DNA from 2 places in the Paraburkholderia sp. SIMBA_027 genome. Region 1 is predicted to be linked to the other one. Evidence: riboswitches for the same ligand, from Rfam matches in the RefSeq annotation. Region 1 holds a riboswitch; the other holds the start of a gene.
The links. Region 1 has a riboswitch for glycine ahead of SB764_RS34470 (D-amino acid dehydrogenase). Riboswitches for the same ligand answer to the same signal wherever they lie in the genome.
Positions count from the first base shown of each region.

Region 2: linked by a shared signal. The riboswitch ahead of gcvT (glycine cleavage system aminomethyltransferase GcvT) and the one ahead of SB764_RS34470 (D-amino acid dehydrogenase) in region 1 are both predicted to bind glycine.

Region 1 covers NZ_JAWRWY010000026.1:59,411-67,268, reverse strand. Annotated here, with positions in the region: gene SB764_RS34475 (2-dehydropantoate 2-reductase) at 137-1,093, opposite strand; gene SB764_RS34470 (D-amino acid dehydrogenase) at 1,393-2,598, opposite strand; glycine riboswitch at 2,660-2,751, opposite strand; glycine riboswitch at 2,756-2,845, opposite strand; gene SB764_RS34465 (threonine aldolase family protein) at 3,369-4,466, opposite strand; gene SB764_RS34460 (AraC family transcriptional regulator) at 4,545-5,306, opposite strand; gene adh (aldehyde dehydrogenase) at 5,759-7,279, shown strand; gene SB764_RS34450 (tautomerase family protein) at 7,414-7,854, opposite strand.
Region 2 covers NZ_JAWRWY010000006.1:420,408-428,265, forward strand. Annotated here, with positions in the region: gene SB764_RS14510 (alginate lyase family protein) at 1-163, opposite strand, end outside; gene gcvP (aminomethyl-transferring glycine dehydrogenase) at 530-3,508, opposite strand; gene gcvH (glycine cleavage system protein GcvH) at 3,606-3,986, opposite strand; gene gcvT (glycine cleavage system aminomethyltransferase GcvT) at 4,057-5,175, opposite strand; glycine riboswitch at 5,300-5,425, opposite strand; glycine riboswitch at 5,482-5,592, opposite strand; gene SB764_RS14530 (hypothetical protein) at 5,840-6,187, opposite strand; gene SB764_RS14535 (oxidoreductase) at 6,455-7,516, opposite strand.

The DNA.
Region 1 (7,858 bases):
GTCTCTACCAACTGGTTTCGCTTCCTGAAGCTCGGCACGCAGCGTCGCGCTCGGCGCGTAGCGCCTGATACTCTTCGGATCGATAGCCAGGTGGGGCGCAGCACCGATGGTGAGGGTTGCGCCAATAGCACTTGTATTAATTCGCGCTGTGTAGGACGTACGTTTGCAGATGCGCATAGGCAACCCGCAAGTATGGCGTATCGATCTGGTGGCGTGCCGCGCGGGCGATCATGTCACCGACGATCGCTTCCGACTCGATACGCGGGGAGAGTCGCGCAATATCGCGCATCATGGATGCGGCCCAGGTCGACTCTGCATCCAGCAAAAAGCGACGGACGCCGTCCACGACCTGCGGGCTGAGATCGAAGCCCTCCGCCCTGGAGACAGTTACACACTCTTCGATCAATGCGGAGATCAAGTTCTTGCCATCAGACGTTCGCAAGATATCGCACAAGCGCCCGCGCATCAGGCAGGTCGCGGCTGCGCCTGAGGACAGCATTACCCACTTCTGCCAGAGGTCAGCATCAACTCTCTCGGACAACACACGCAAGCCCGATGTGGCGGCGAACGCCGCATGGAGCTGCCCGACCAGATCGCGTTGCGACGGATGGCGCGCACCGACAATGAGCTTGTCCTGATTGCCCATGTGCACGATGCTGCCGTCCTCTGCGCTCGACGCCGCGATATACGAGACGCCCCCCAGCACACGCGCTCGACCATAGCGACGGTCTAGCGTGTCGTACACCGCCATGCCGTTCAGCAGGGGGAGAATACCGGCTGCGCCGGCTAGCGCGGGCGCCAACGAATTCAGGGCGTCGTCGAGGTCGTACGCTTTGCAGGTGAGCAAGACCAGGTCGTAGCCCGGCCTCACTGCGTCCGCGGCCACCGTACGGACCGCCGAAGAGAAGTCCCCCAATGAGCTCGATACACGCAATCCATCGCGCATCAACGCTTCAGCGCGCCGGGGACGCACCAGGAACGTTACATCAGCGCCGGCCTGGATCAAGCGGGAGCCATAGTAACCACCCAGTGCGCCAGCGCCAAGGATAAGAACTCTAAGCCTTTCATGACGGTTGCTCATATTGTCTGCCATCGAATGTCCCGCTCTGCGTGATATGTGGCGTGGTGCCCGGTCCCATTCTATGAGGGCGAACACCGCTATAGATGAGATACTACTATCAAAGTAGTATCTCATCTATAAAAACGATAGGGGCCCGTAGTTACCGTACTTTCGCCGCTGCTGCGGAAAGACAAAAACCCGATAGACCGAGGTGATGTCGATCTGCCACTGCACTTGCAGGCGACTGACTTGCAAATGGGAGTTTCCGAACTCTATCCGGGCGAGTTGTGGCAAAGCACGCTCTGTTGGCAAACGGCAATGTTGCCATTCGCTCAATCTACACCGATCATGGAGGAAACGGCCTCCGCGGTTGCCGCCGACAAAGTCCAGCCCAGATGACCATGTCCCGTGTTGTAAAAGACACCAGGGCGCCTGCCACGACCCACGCGCGGCAGCATGCTTGGCAGCATCGGTCTCAGTCCTGCCCATGGAATAACTCGCGAAGTGGAGACGACAGGGAAGTATCGACGCACCCAATTGATCAATGGTTCGATCCGATCCGAACGAATATCCCGGTTCACGCCGTTGAACTCTGCTGTGCCCGCAACCCGGAACCGGTCTGTCCCAAGACGGCTGGTGACGATCTTCGCGCGGTCATCGAGGATGCTCACCCAGGGAGCGCTGCTCCGACTCGGTTCATCATCCAGATGTACCGTGATCGAATAGCCCTTGACTGGATAGACGTTCACATGATCGCCCAGCATCGCAGCGAACCGGCGACTGCCGACGCCGGCACAGATGACGATGCGATCAAAGACTTCGCGTCGTTGGTCGGAAGAAATCAAAATCTTGCCGCAGTCCACGGATTCGACGCTGTCGATTGCCGTGTCGTAGTGAAATTGCACACCGCGACGCTCGCAGGCCGATGAAAGCCCTCCGGTAAATTTGTGGATATCCCCGGACGAATCCGACTCAGTGAAAAATCCTCCTTGAAAGCGGCCGTGAAGAGTCGGCTCGATTGCGCGCATCTCCTCCGGCGTCACTGGGCGACGATCCAGCCCCCCCGCTCGCAGCAAGGTATTCACGCGCATTGCTGCTTCGTGCTCCTTGCGCGTTGCATAGAAGTGCAAGATTCCGCGCTGCTCGAGATCGAACTGGATGCCCTCGCGCTCCGCAATGTGGAATAGGTGTGCGCGTGCAGCGATCGCAAGCCTCACAGTTTCAATCGTGTTCGCTTCGTATCGCGGGATGTTTCCGAGAAACTCGGCAATCCAGCCGTACTTGTGTAAGCTTGGCCGCGGATTCAGTAGCAGCGGTGCGTCGCGTGTGAACATCCAACGCAGTCCTTTGAGGACAGTGGCACGGCTGTTCCATACCTCCGCATTGCTGGCCGAGAGCTGGCCACCATTCGCGAAGGACGTCTCCATTGCGGCATAGCGATGCCGCTCGAAGACACTGACGCTATGGCCGTGATTCGAAAGGGCATAAGCGGTAGTGACGCCGGTAATACCGGCGCCAATGATGGCGATTCGTGACATGTTCTGGTCCAGATTGTATTGAGCATCGCCAGCGATATGTGTCGCCGACGCGGATGCCCCATCTGTCCGTTTACCTGAGAGTTTCGCCACTGTCCCTGTTGCGTTACGGCGGTGGCTCCCCTTCGGTGGGCGCACGAGGCGCCGCTCTCCAGAGCGTCCTCGCATCACGGTCCTTTTGCCTGAGAGTTTCCGGGGCGGTTGCTCCATCGGCGCCGCTCAATCGAGCGGTCTCTCCCGTGATGCACGAATACAACGATTGCAAAACTACCATGACATGCATCGGACAATAGCTAGGCTCACCGCTTGACGCGGACACCCCGATGCATCTTGTCGGAGGAGTGGATCCTTCCAACGGCAGGAGTAGTACGCCCTGCATCGCCAACGCGTGAGGCAGCTGCTCCACTCACGCCAATCCTGTGCAGCCGTTCGAATTTGCGAGACATTCCTCTGCAAAGTGACAGGTCGGAACTCCCTTTCGACAAATTGATCGGTGCCAACCTGAACGTGCGCTCCGTTATCTGCCCCGGTCGTGTGCACACCCTATGAACGACTGCGTCGAGACGCGCACTGACTTCCTGATCGCTCGAGCCTTTGGTTCCGCCCTGCCATTCTCGATAGACGCGTGGCAACGCACTTGCGCGCATTGCCACGCGCCACCAACGAGTTGGTGTGACGAGCTGATCGAGAGATAGCGACCGTCACGAGGGCATCGTCACCCCCGCTTTTACTGCTATCAAGGTAATACTTTAGGCTGACGCCAAAAAATGTAATTAATAGCCGGCCCCAGACGACACCTTGCCGCCAGGTCCACTCACGCCAGCGTTACGTGCGTTCTCTTGTGCGACGACCGAAATGATATCGATGGCTTCCTGTACCTGCTGGCGAGTTATGTTCAGATAAGGAATGGCGCGTACGCCATCTGCGCCGGACGGCAGTACATACAGACCCTTGTCGTAAAGACGCTCGACGAATGTTCCAGCGGGAAGCGAAGAGACGCCGAAACGCACGATGTTAGTTTCGATCGCGGAAACATCGAGCGAAATGCCAGGCAGACCTGCGATACCGTTGGCGAGCATTCGAGCATGCTCATGATCTTCCTGAAGCCGTTCACGATGATTGCGCAGTGCATGCAGCGCACCTGCCGCGATAATCCCGGCTTGGCGGAAACCACCGCCGATTTGCTGCTTGAAACGACGCGCGCGAGCAATGAAGTCACGGGAGCCAGCCAGCGCTGAGCCTACCGGCGCACCGAGGCCTTTCGAGAAGCAGACGCTGACCGAATCGAAGTGGCGGGCGTATTCGCGCTCGGGAATCCCGGTGGCAGCTGTCGCATGCCATAGCCTCGCGCCGTCCAGGTGCAATGCGAGCCCGCGCTGTCGGCCAAGCTCGCAGACAGCCTGAAGTCGCTCGATCGGCCACACCTTGCCGCCACCGATGTTGTGGGTGTTTTCCAGACACAGCAGCTTGACCGGTGCGGGAATCGTGTTGGGGAAGAACCGATGCGACACGCCGAGTGCATTCGACACGTCTTCCGGGGTGAATACGCCGCGCACGCCGGGCAGCAGACGCGGGAGCACTCCAGAGAACGCCGCCGGCGCACCGCCTTCAAGAATGTAGACATGGGCATTTTGATCGAAGAGCACGGCATCGCCCGGCTCGGTGTGCGCCCGGATCGCGACCTGGTTGGTCATCGTGCCCGTCACCATGTAAACGGCATCTTCCTTGCCAAGCAGTTCCGCGACTTCTCGCTCAAGTGCTTTGACGGTCGGATCGTCGCCGTATACGTCGTCGCCGACTGGTGCGTTGGCTATGGCGTCGCGCATGGCCTTGGTAGGCTGGCTGCAGGTGTCGCTTCGCAGATCGATCATAGTGTGCTCCCGAATCAGGTGAATAGTGAGCACAGCTTCAGCCACATACCGGCCGGGGATTTGGACAAACTTGCGGATTTACTGCCGAGCGATACCCGGCGGCACGCCGAAGAAGCGACTGAATTCCCGACTCAAATGCCCTTGATCGCAGTAGCCGACCTCAATGGCAACCTGCCGCAGCGGCACCCCCCGAAGCACAAGGTGCTTAGCCAGCGCGACTCGGCGTTGCACAAGGTACGCATGGGGCGCGACCCCGACTGATTTCTTGAACTCGCGCAGCAGGTGGTAAGCGCTCATCCCTGCTACCTGGGCGATTACGTCGAGCGACGGATTATCCACAAAATGGGCATCGATATAGTCACGCGCCCGCCTCACCGCCCCTGGCATTGCTCCCCCGATGGAAGGCCGACGAGCTGTAGACGCGTGCCTCAACACGAGTTGGGTCATCGCGGTTGTCAGTCGGGATGTCTTTTCAAGCTGGCTCGCGTCGTGAGATTCCGAGCAAATGTGTGCGGTGCGAAATAGCAACATCGTATCCGGGTCATCCATCACGACATCGGGAAAATGCACGGACCGCTGCGGTGCGCCGTCCGCGTCTCGCACCAGGCCGAGCAGAGCTGACGCGGACACGTACACCATGCGGTAATCCCAACCGCCCTCAATTGCCGGACGCCCTTCATGCAGCTGACCGGGATTGATCACGCAGATCGCGCCTTCCGGCATGATTAACCGTCGACCGCGGCCCTCGAGAAATGCCTGTGCCCCGCGTTCAATCACGCCGATCGCGAACTCATCGTGTGCATGCGGCGGAAACCGATGGGTGCGATAGCTCGCAGTCATCAGTTCAGCATCCGCGAAGCCAGGCTCGCGCCAAAATTTTGCCTGGTTTGATCGGGACGTATGTCCAGTACTCATGTTCGTGCCCCATAGTCAGTGGTGGCCAACGATCATCCAGCAGAAACGAGGCACCGGTGCATTCGCGGCCTGCCATGTGGCGCAGACCGGACGCAATGATTGTAGCTACATCTAAATAATCTTCAATCTTCCAAATTATGCACCTATGACGCTGCCAATTCGTTCCGCGAGTCCCGATTTTGCACAAAACCGCAATTTTGTCCATCACCCGGCACGAGGAAGCCGCGAGGATGCTTGGCCGGCCACGCGTCGACGCGCATGTGCAACTCAACGATCCGTAACGGAACGTCCCGATCAGGGCCTGGCGCCTCCCCCCGCTGGTCCGTGTTGAGGACACTCTTCGTCCTGCGTCCCTCTAATCTCAAGCGAGACACTCCATGAATCATGCTGACCTTGAACATCTGACGACGTCGTTCCCCTATCGACGCAAGTATGACAATTTCATCGGTGGAAAATGGGTTCCGCCCTTGGCCGGTGAATATTTCACCAATGTTTCCCCAATCACAGGTAAGCCGCTGTGTGACGTACCGCGCTCTCAGGCAGAAGATATCGAGATGGCGTTGGACGCCGCCCACGCTGCCAAGGGAGCCTGGGCGGCTATCTCGCCTGCCGAACGCGCACTCGTTCTGCATCGGATCGCCGACCGAATGCAGGACAACCTCGAACGTCTCGCCGTTGCGGAGACGATCGACAACGGCAAGCCCATTCGTGAAACGCGTGCCGCCGATCTACCGCTCGCGATCGACCATTTCCGCTATTTCGCAGGATGCGTGCGGGCGCAAGAAGGTACATTGGCCGAGATCGATCAGGATACCGTCGCATACCATTTTCACGAACCGCTTGGCGTCGTAGCACAGATCATCCCCTGGAATTTCCCGCTGCTGATGGCGGTGTGGAAGCTCGCGCCCGCACTAGCGGCCGGCAACTGCGTGGTGCTGAAGCCGGCTGAGCAGACTCCCGCGTCAATCTTGGTGCTGATCGAGCTGATCGCCGATCTGCTTCCGCCGGGGGTCGTGAACATCATTAACGGCTTTGGCGTGGAAGCCGGCAAGCCGCTAGCATCGAGCTCTCGGGTGGCGAAAGTGGCATTCACGGGCGAAACCTCGACCGGCCGTCTCATCATGCAGTACGCGAGCACAAATCTCATTCCGGTCACGCTCGAGTTGGGCGGAAAGAGCCCGAACATCTTCTTCGATGACGTCGTCAGCGCAGACGATTCCTTCCTCGACAAGGCACTCGAGGGCTTTGCGATGTTTGCCCTGAATCAGGGCGAGGTATGCACTAGCCCGTCGCGGGTACTCATCCAGGAATCCGCGTACGAAAAATTCATGGAACGTGCTCTGTCACGCGTGGCCGCCATTAAGCAAGGACATCCGCTCAACCCCGACACGATGATCGGGGCGCAGGCTTCGTACGAACAGTTATCGAAGATCTTGTCATACCTGCAGATCGGCAAGGACGAGGGCGCCACATGTTTGATCGGCGGCGAGCAAAACCGACTGGACGGCGATCTGCGCGACGGCTACTACGTGAAGCCGACCATTTTCCGCGGAAACAATTCGATGCGAATCTTCCAGGAAGAGATTTTCGGGCCCGTTGTTTCCGTTACCACCTTCAAGAATGAGGAAGAAGCACTCGCGATTGCGAACGACACGCTCTATGGCCTCGGAGCGGGCGTCTGGACGCGTGACGGCAATCGTGCCTACCGATTCGGTCGGGCGATTCAGGCAGGTCGCATCTGGACCAATTGCTACCACCTCTACCCTGCGCACGCTGCGTTCGGTGGCTACAAGCAATCCGGTATCGGGCGCGAAAACCACAAGATGATGCTTGATCACTATCAGCAGACGAAAAATCTGCTCGTAAGTTACGCCGCGAAGCCGCTCGGGTTCTTCTGACCTATGCGAGCTGGGGCGGATCACGTATCCGCGCCGGGTGTGTTGTTATCTTTTCTCTGCTCTGCGTATCGTCTGCAGTGCGGTGTGTCTATGAGACGCACCGCACTGAACTTCGCGCCTCGCTGCGCAACGACCTATCGTCCAACGCTGGTCAGATAGTCCCGATCTTCCTGAGACATTGACTCCAGCCAAGCCAACTCGCCACCGGGAGACGGCAGCAGCTTCCCATACTCCACCATCTGCGCGGCGGGCAACTCAGCCAGGTAGACCCAAACGTAGCGGCTGTCGGTGTTTGCAGCACGCGCCACGACACCCACGATGCCGTCGAGCAGGCCCTGTTTCTGTTCGTTCGTTCTCCCTGCCCGAATCTGACCATGTACAAAAATGTGGTCTGCTTTCAGTGGCTTCCCCCCGAGAAAGTGATTGCCTGCGGCGACAGGGGAAAATATGACTTGCGCAAAGAATCCCTGTGCCCCGGTCGCACTGCTGTGGGCATGTGTGATTCCCTTTGCGATTTCGCCTTTTTCCTCGGGGGTGAAACGGCCCTCAGCTGCCGTCACAACGTATGTCGGCATTGCG
Region 2 (7,858 bases), on a different contig from region 1:
CGTAGATGCCCTCGTGCGGCAGCGTGCCTTCCGTGTGCAGCCGCGCGAGCGGATGCGGCACGTCGTTCACGTGCGCCTGCACTTCGGCCACCAGCGCTTTCACGCCGGGGTCCGAATTGGTGCGTTCGCTGGTCTGCAGGGCCGGTGCCGCGCAGAAGTTCATCGCCGCGCGCGCCGGTTGCGCCGCGCTCAGGGCCGCGAGGCCCGCACTCACGAAACAGGCCGCCGCGAGCGTGCGCGCGCCGCCGCGCGCCAAGCGGCCCTTGGCCTGCGTGATCGCCGGATTTCCGGCCAAGGCCGTTCCCACCTTCCGCGCCATGCGCGACTCCCTGGTTCAAGGCTGACAGGTGTGTGATGTTAACGGTTTGGCGAGCTTTGGCGAAGTTTCGCGGCGGCAAATGTAACGAAAGTAACGTCGCAGGGCGGGGCGCACGCCGGGTCGCCGGGCCGGCCGCACGGCGCCGCCGCGTCGACCGGAGGTCGTGCGGCGGCATGGCGGCGGTCATGGCCGGTTACCCGACGGTTACGCTCATTCGCCGGCGGTCCCGTCGGCCTGATCGTCGTAAGCGTCGATCGGCACGCACGAGCAGAACAGGTTGCGGTCGCCGTAGACGTTGTCGGCGCGGCCGACCGGCGGCCAGTACTTGCGCGCGACCAGCGACGCGAGCGGATACGCCGCCTGCTCGCGCGAGTAGGCGTGCGCCCAGCCGTCGGCGACCACCACGGCGGCCGTGTGCGGCGCGTGACGCAGCGGGTTGTCCTCGGCGTCGGCGCGACCGTCTTCCACGGCGCGGATTTCCTCGCGGATCGCGATCATGGCGTCGATAAAGCGGTCCAGCTCCTCCTTCGACTCCGACTCGGTCGGCTCGACCATCAGCGTGCCCGGCACCGGGAAGCTCATGGTCGGCGCGTGGAAGCCGTAGTCCATCAGGCGCTTGGCCACGTCGTCGACGGTGATGCCGCTCGCATCCTTGATGGGGCGCAGATCGAGAATGCATTCGTGCGCGACGAGGCCGCCGGGGCCGCTGTACAGCACCGGGAAGTGCGGCGCGAGCTTGTTCGCCACGTAGTTCGCGTTGAGGATCGCGGTTTCGGTCGCGGCGGTGAGGTTCGCCGCGCCCATCATCGCGATGTACATCCACGAAATCGGCAGGATCGAGGCCGAGCCGTACGGCGCCGCGCTGACCGCGCCGATGCCGTGGCCCTGATCGGTCGAGCGCTTGTAGCCCGACGAAAGCTGGTTCGGCAGGAACTGCGCGAGGTGCGCGCCGACCGCGACCGGACCGACGCCCGGGCCGCCGCCGCCGTGCGGAATGCAGAAGGTCTTGTGCAGGTTCAGGTGCGAGACGTCGCCGCCGAACTGGCCCGGCGCCGCGAGACCGACCATCGCGTTCATGTTGGCGCCGTCCACGTAGACCTGGCCGCCTGCCGCGTGCACGATTTCGCAGACTTCGCGCACGTTTTCCTCGAACACGCCGTGCGTGGACGGGTAGGTGATCATGATCGCCGCGAGCTTCGCCGCGTGCTGTTCGGCCTTGGCCTTGAGGTCGGCGAGATCGATGTTGCCTTGCGCGTCGCACGCGACCACCACGACCTGCATGCCCGCCATCTGCGCGGAAGCCGGGTTCGTGCCGTGCGCCGAAGCGGGAATCAGGCAGACGTTGCGATGCGCGTCGCCGCGCGAGGCGTGATACGCCTGAATGATCAGCAGACCGGCGTACTCGCCCTGCGAGCCGGCGTTCGGTTGCAGCGAGACGGCGGCGTAGCCGGTCGCGGCCACGAGCATCTGTTCGAGCTGATCGACCATTTCGCGGTAGCCGACGGTTTGCTCGGCGGGCGCGAACGGGTGAATCTGGCCGAACTCGGGCCACGTCACCGGCAGCATTTCCGAGGTGGCGTTGAGCTTCATCGTGCACGAGCCGAGCGGAATCATCGAGCGGTCGAGCGCGAGGTCCTTGTCCGACAGGCTGCGCAGATAGCGCAGCATTTCCGTTTCCGAATGGTGACGGTTGAAGACCGGATGCGTGAGATAAGCGCTTTCGCGCGCGAGCGCGGCCGGGAAGGTGGCGGCGTTGGCGGCGGCGAGGTCGGCGTCGAGCGCGTCGACCGACGGCGTCTCGCCCGCGAACGCGGCTTGCGCGAACACGGCGAGCAGATCGGCCAGATCGCCGCGCGTGGTGGTTTCGTCGACGGAGACGCCCACGCACGTTTCGCTCACGTGGCGCAGGTTCATGCCGCGCGCGAGCGCCGCGTCATGCAGCGCCTGAGTGCGCGCGCCCGCTTCGAACGTGATGGTGTCGAAGAACGACGCGTTGACGAGCGTGTAGCCGAGCTTCTGCGCGCCCGCGGCCAGAATGGCGGCCACGCGGTTCACGCGCTGCGCGATGCGCTTCAGACCCTGCGGACCGTGATAGACCGCGTACATGCTGGCCATGATCGCGAGCAGCGCCTGCGCCGTGCAGACGTTCGAGGTGGCCTTCTCGCGGCGGATATGCTGTTCGCGCGTTTGCAGCGCGAGGCGCAGCGCCGGGTTGCCCTGCGCGTCGACGGTCACGCCGACGAGACGGCCCGGCATCTGGCGCTTGAAGTCGTCCTTCACCGCGAGGTAGGCGGCGTGCGGGCCGCCGAAGCCCATCGGCACGCCGAAGCGCTGCGAGTTGCCCACGGCCACGTCCGCGCCCCATTCGCCGGGCGGCGTGAGCAGCGTGAGCGCGAGCAGGTCGGCGGCGGCGATCACCGCGCCGCCCGCGGCGTGCACGGCCTGGGCGAGTTCGCGGTAGTCGCGCACGTCGCCGTTCACGCCCGGATATTGCAGCAGCACGCCGAAGGCGTTCGCCTGCGCGGCCTCGGCGGCGGGGCCGACCTTCACTTCGATGCCGATCGGTTTGGCGCGCGTCTGCACGACTTCGAGCGTTTGCGGCAGCACGTCGTCGGCGACGAAGAACACGTTCGACTTCGACTTGCCCACGCGCTGCACGAGCGTCATCGCTTCGGCGGCGGCGGTGCCTTCGTCGAGCAGCGATGCGTTGGAAATGGCGAGGCCCGTCAGGTCGACGATCATCTGCTGATAGTTCAGCAGCGCCTCCAGACGGCCTTGCGAGATTTCCGGCTGGTACGGCGTGTAGGCCGTGTACCACGCCGGATTTTCGAGCACGTTGCGCAGGATGACGGCCGGCGTGTGCGTGTCGAAATAGCCCTGCCCGATGTACGAGCGGAACACCTGGTTCTTGTCCGCGAGCGCGCGCAGCGCGGCCAGCGCCTCGGCTTCCGAGCGCGGCTGCGAGAACGGCCCGAGCGGCAGCGTCTCGGTGCGGCGGATCTTCGCCGGAATCACCGCGTCGATCAGCGCCGCGCGCGACGCGAAGCCGAGCGCGTCGAGCATCGCTTGCTGGTCGGCCGTGTCGGGGCCGATGTGGCGGGCGGCGAAGGCGTCGTGCGCTTCGAGCGCCGCGAGCGAGAGAGCCGTGGGCGAGGTGTTCATCAGACGATCCGGGTGTTCGAGCTTCATGAGGTTTCCTGCCGGCGCGGGCGGCGCGTCGCGTAGTGCCGCGATGCCGCCGCGCCTGTGCGTTGGGACGGGCCTTCTGCGAAAGCCGTCCCGGGGTTTAGGCGCCGATGGCCTTCTCGTAGGCGGCGGCGTCGATCAGCGCGTCGAGCTTGGCGTCGGCGGCCGGCTTGATCTTGAAGAGCCACGACTCGTAGGGCGCGCCGTTCACGCCTTCGGGGGCGTCGACGAGCGCCGAGTTCGATTCGACGATCTCGCCCGAGACCGGCGCGTAGATGTCCGAGGCGGCCTTGACCGATTCGATCACGGCGATGGCGTCGCCCGCCGTGACGGCGCGGCCGGCTTCGGGCAGTTCGAGGAAGACGATGTCACCGAGCGCTTCCTGCGCGTGATCGGTGATGCCGACGGTCAGCGTGCCGTCGGCTTCGGTGCGGATCCACTCGTGCGATTCGGTGTATTTCAGATCGGCCGGGATGCTCATGGTTGCTCCAGTGCGTGGTTCGTTTATGACTTGAAAAGAGGGTGGGCGTGCGCGCCGGAATCCTTGCGGATCAGGCGACCAGCACCTTGCCGTTGCGCACGAACGGCAGTTTTACCACGCTTGCGGGAAGGGCTTTGTCGCGGATCTGCACCTGCACGACGTCGCCCGGCTGCACGCCCTCGGGCACGCGCGCGAAGGCGATGGATTCCTGCATCGTCGGCGAGAAGGTGCCGCTCGTGATCTCGCCGTCGCCGTGCGGCGTCAGCACTTTCTGGTGAGCGCGCAGCACGCCGCCGGCCTTGCCGTTTTCCTTCTGCAGGATCAAGCCGACGAAGGTCGAGCGCGTGCCGTTCGCTTCGAGCGCGGCGCGGCCGACGAACTCGCGCGGCGTCTTCAGGTCGACGGTCCAGGCGAGGCCCGCGTCGAGCGGCGAGACGCTGTCGTCCATGTCCTGGCCGTAGAGGTTCATGCCCGCTTCGAGGCGCAGCGTGTCGCGCGCGCCGAGGCCGCAGGGCTTCACGCCCTGGCGTTGCAGCGCGTCCCAGAACTCGCAGACGGCGGCGGCGGGCAGCACGATTTCGAAGCCGTCTTCACCGGTGTAGCCGGTGCGCGCGATCATCAGCTCGCCGAACGGCGTGGCGTCGATCTTCGCGGCGTTGAAGGGCTTGAGGATTTCGGTGGCGCTGCGCGAGGAGGGCGCGACGGCCCAGACTTTCTCGCGCGCGTTCGGGCCTTGCACGGCGACGATCGCGAGATCGCGGCGCGGTGTGATGGTGAGGCCGAAGCCGCCTTCGGCGTTGAGCTTCTCGAACCAGGCGATGTCTTTGTCGGCGGTGCCCGCGTTGACGACGGTGCGGAACGCGTCGTCGGCGAAGTAATAGACGATCAGGTCGTCGATCACGCCGCCTTCGGGGTTGAGCATGCAGGAATAGAGCGCCTTGCCGGGCGTCGTCAGCTTGGCGACGTTGTTGGCGAGCGCGTGGGCGAAGAATTCGCGCGCCTTCGCGCCCGAGAAGTCGACGACGCACATGTGCGAGACATCGAACATGCCGGCGTCGGTGCGCACGGCGCGATGTTCGTCGATCTGCGAGCCGTAGTTGACGGGCATGTCCCAGCCGCCGAAATCGACCATGCGGGCGTTCAGCGCGCGGTGCGTGTCGTTCAGCGGAGTGCGTTTGAGTTCGGTCATGAGGCCTCAGGCGGTCGCGAGGGTTTTCGTGCGACTCCGGGGGAATGTCCCGCCGGAATTCGAGCGAAAACGAAAAAGGCCATGCAGGACTCGCCGCAGGCACGATGCCCGTGGTCGGTTCTTGCATGGCCCCTCTGTCCTCGGTACCTGAGAGATTGCGTCGATCGACGCGCGCCCCTTCGGTGGGCAGCCTGAACGCCAGGGTTACGATCCCTCCGCCGTTCTACTGCCGCTCTCCAGAGTTGCGGACCTGAGTGCCGTCTCGCGCGTCTCGCACGCGGGTGCGAAACAGGCGAAGCAGCGGTCCGGCGCGCACGGTCCTTTTGCCTGAGAGTTTGTGGGTTGCCCCTTCGGCGGCGGCGTTGCGATTCGAAATTGACTCGACTCGCGAACGTCGCGCTCTCCCGGCGCGCGCAGCGATTGTGCTGGACGCCGGCGGGCTGTGTCAATGCGGAAAAATTAGGCGCACCGTGGCGGCGGAACGGGAGTGGAACCTGCGCCAGCCGGCCGCGCGTGCTGGCGGGCCATGCGCCGAACGCCGCCCGGCAAGGCTTGCGCGCATGCGGCCCCGAAAGAACCGCTCGCGCGCGACCGCGCATGCGCGCCAAAAAAAGAAACGGGCCGCGCGAGGCGGCCCATGTGATCGCGGTGGTTTTGCGCGGGCTTATTCGCCGATGGCGCGCGCCGCCGTATCGAGCTCCTGGTTGAGCACGTGCTGCTCGTCGCCGGAGATGCCGCCGCCGTGCTGCGCAGCCATGTCGTGCGCCTCGCCGCGGATCGTGTCGAGGCGGTGATGCAGCGCGGCGCCCTGCGGCGGCGGATAGTAGCCCTGGTTCACGCGCGCGTCGATGCGGCGCCCCAGGGTGTCGATGCGGGCGTCGACCTGATGCAGGCGGTCGACGGCCAGTTCATGCGGATTCGAGCCGGAATGCTGCGCGGGCGGGGTGACGACGCATGCGGCGAGCGTCGAGATCAGCGCGGCGGCGCAGCTCAGGCGGATGGCACGGTTCACACAATTCAATCGGGTCATTGAGACTCTCCTTGTTGTCGGTCCGGGGCGGGCTGGCGCGCGCCACGAACCCTGCACCCCGGAAGATGCAGAACGTTATCGCTCTGTTTCTGGCGTTGTTCGTCGGCAAACGCGTCGCGCGCGCCGTGCGATGACCGCACGGCGGCGCAGACTTGTAACCGTTTGTATGGACCTTTCAGACGCGTCGGCGGTTTGCAAGCCGCGCGGCCTCGCCGGGCAGTCGGTTCGCGCGAGGTTCGCGCTGCGTGCTCACTGAGCGCGCGTGAAGGCGATCGTGCGGCCTTCCTCGGCGCTGCGCATCGCCAGCTCGACGATCGTCATCACGTCGACGGCGTCCTGCGGACTCACCGGGAACGGCGTGCCCTCGCGGATCGCGGCGGCGAGCGCGCGGTACAGGTCGGCGTAATTGCCCGCGGCGTTGGGCACGTCGCGGTCGGACTCCTGGCCGTCGTCGGCCATGACGTGCAGTCGGCCCGCTTCGTTGCCGTCGCCGAAACCGGGCTGGCCGGGGCGCAGGCCCGCCTTCAGCTGGTCCTCCTGGGTATCGAGCCCGTTTTTCAGGTAGCTGCCGCGCGTGCCGTGAATCGCGAAACGCGGCGCGTACGCGGCCAGCGCGCTCGCGTGCAGCACGGCGTCGAGGCCGTCGTAGCGCAGCACGAGGTGCGCGTAGTCGGGCGCGCTGGCGTGGTCGCGGCGCGTGTGCACGAAGGCCGTGACCGACTCGGGCGCGCCGAACAGCGCGAGCGTCTGGTCGATCAGATGCGGCCCGAGGTCGTAGAGCAGGCCGCCGCCGCGCGTCGCGTCCTCGCGCCAGCGCTGGCGCACCTGCGGACGGAAGCGGTCGAAGTGCGATTCGTAATGCGTGACGCGGCCCAGCTCGCCGTTCGCGATCAGCTGCTTGACTGTGAGGAAGTCGCCGTCCCAGCGACGGTTGTGGAACGGCGCGAACACGAGGCCGCGCTGCTGCGCGATGGCCGCGAGCGTGCGCGCTTCCTCGGCGGTGAGCGTGACCGGTTTGTCGACGAGCACGTGCTTGCCGCGCTCCAGCGTGCGGCGCGCGAGTTCGTAGTGCGTGTCGTTGGGCGTGGCGATCACGACGCATTCGATCGCGTCGAGCGAGAGCAGCGCGTCGAGATCGGGGACGATTGCGGCGTCCGGATAGTCGGCCTGCGCACGCTCGGCCTGGCTCGTGGCGATGGCGGCAAGCGTGACGGGCAGATTCGCCGTGCCGCTATGGGCGATCACGGGTGCATGGAAGGTCTGGCCGGCGAAGCCATAGCCCATCAGGCCGATTTGCAGCGGTGCTGTCATGTAAGCGCGTCCTCTTTCCAGCGTGGGAGCGGCACGGCGGGTAGCGATGCCGCGGGTGGCGGGAGCCCGTTATTGTGGCACGCACGACGGCGCGCGTGGCGGGGCGCTGCGGGGACGGATCGGCGTGCGGCTGGATCGGCTGGTCGACGCGGCGTGTCGTTGTGACACGACGCTGTGACCTGATGCGCGCGGGATGCGGCGTCGCGCCGTTAGCGGGGCGGCATCGGCGCGACACCGCATCGTGTTAACATCGCGGCTCTCGCGTGAAGGGCCGCCGCGCCATGAGCATCGTCTGCATCATGCGCAGGGTTTGCGCCGCACGCTACCCGGCAGTACCACCCG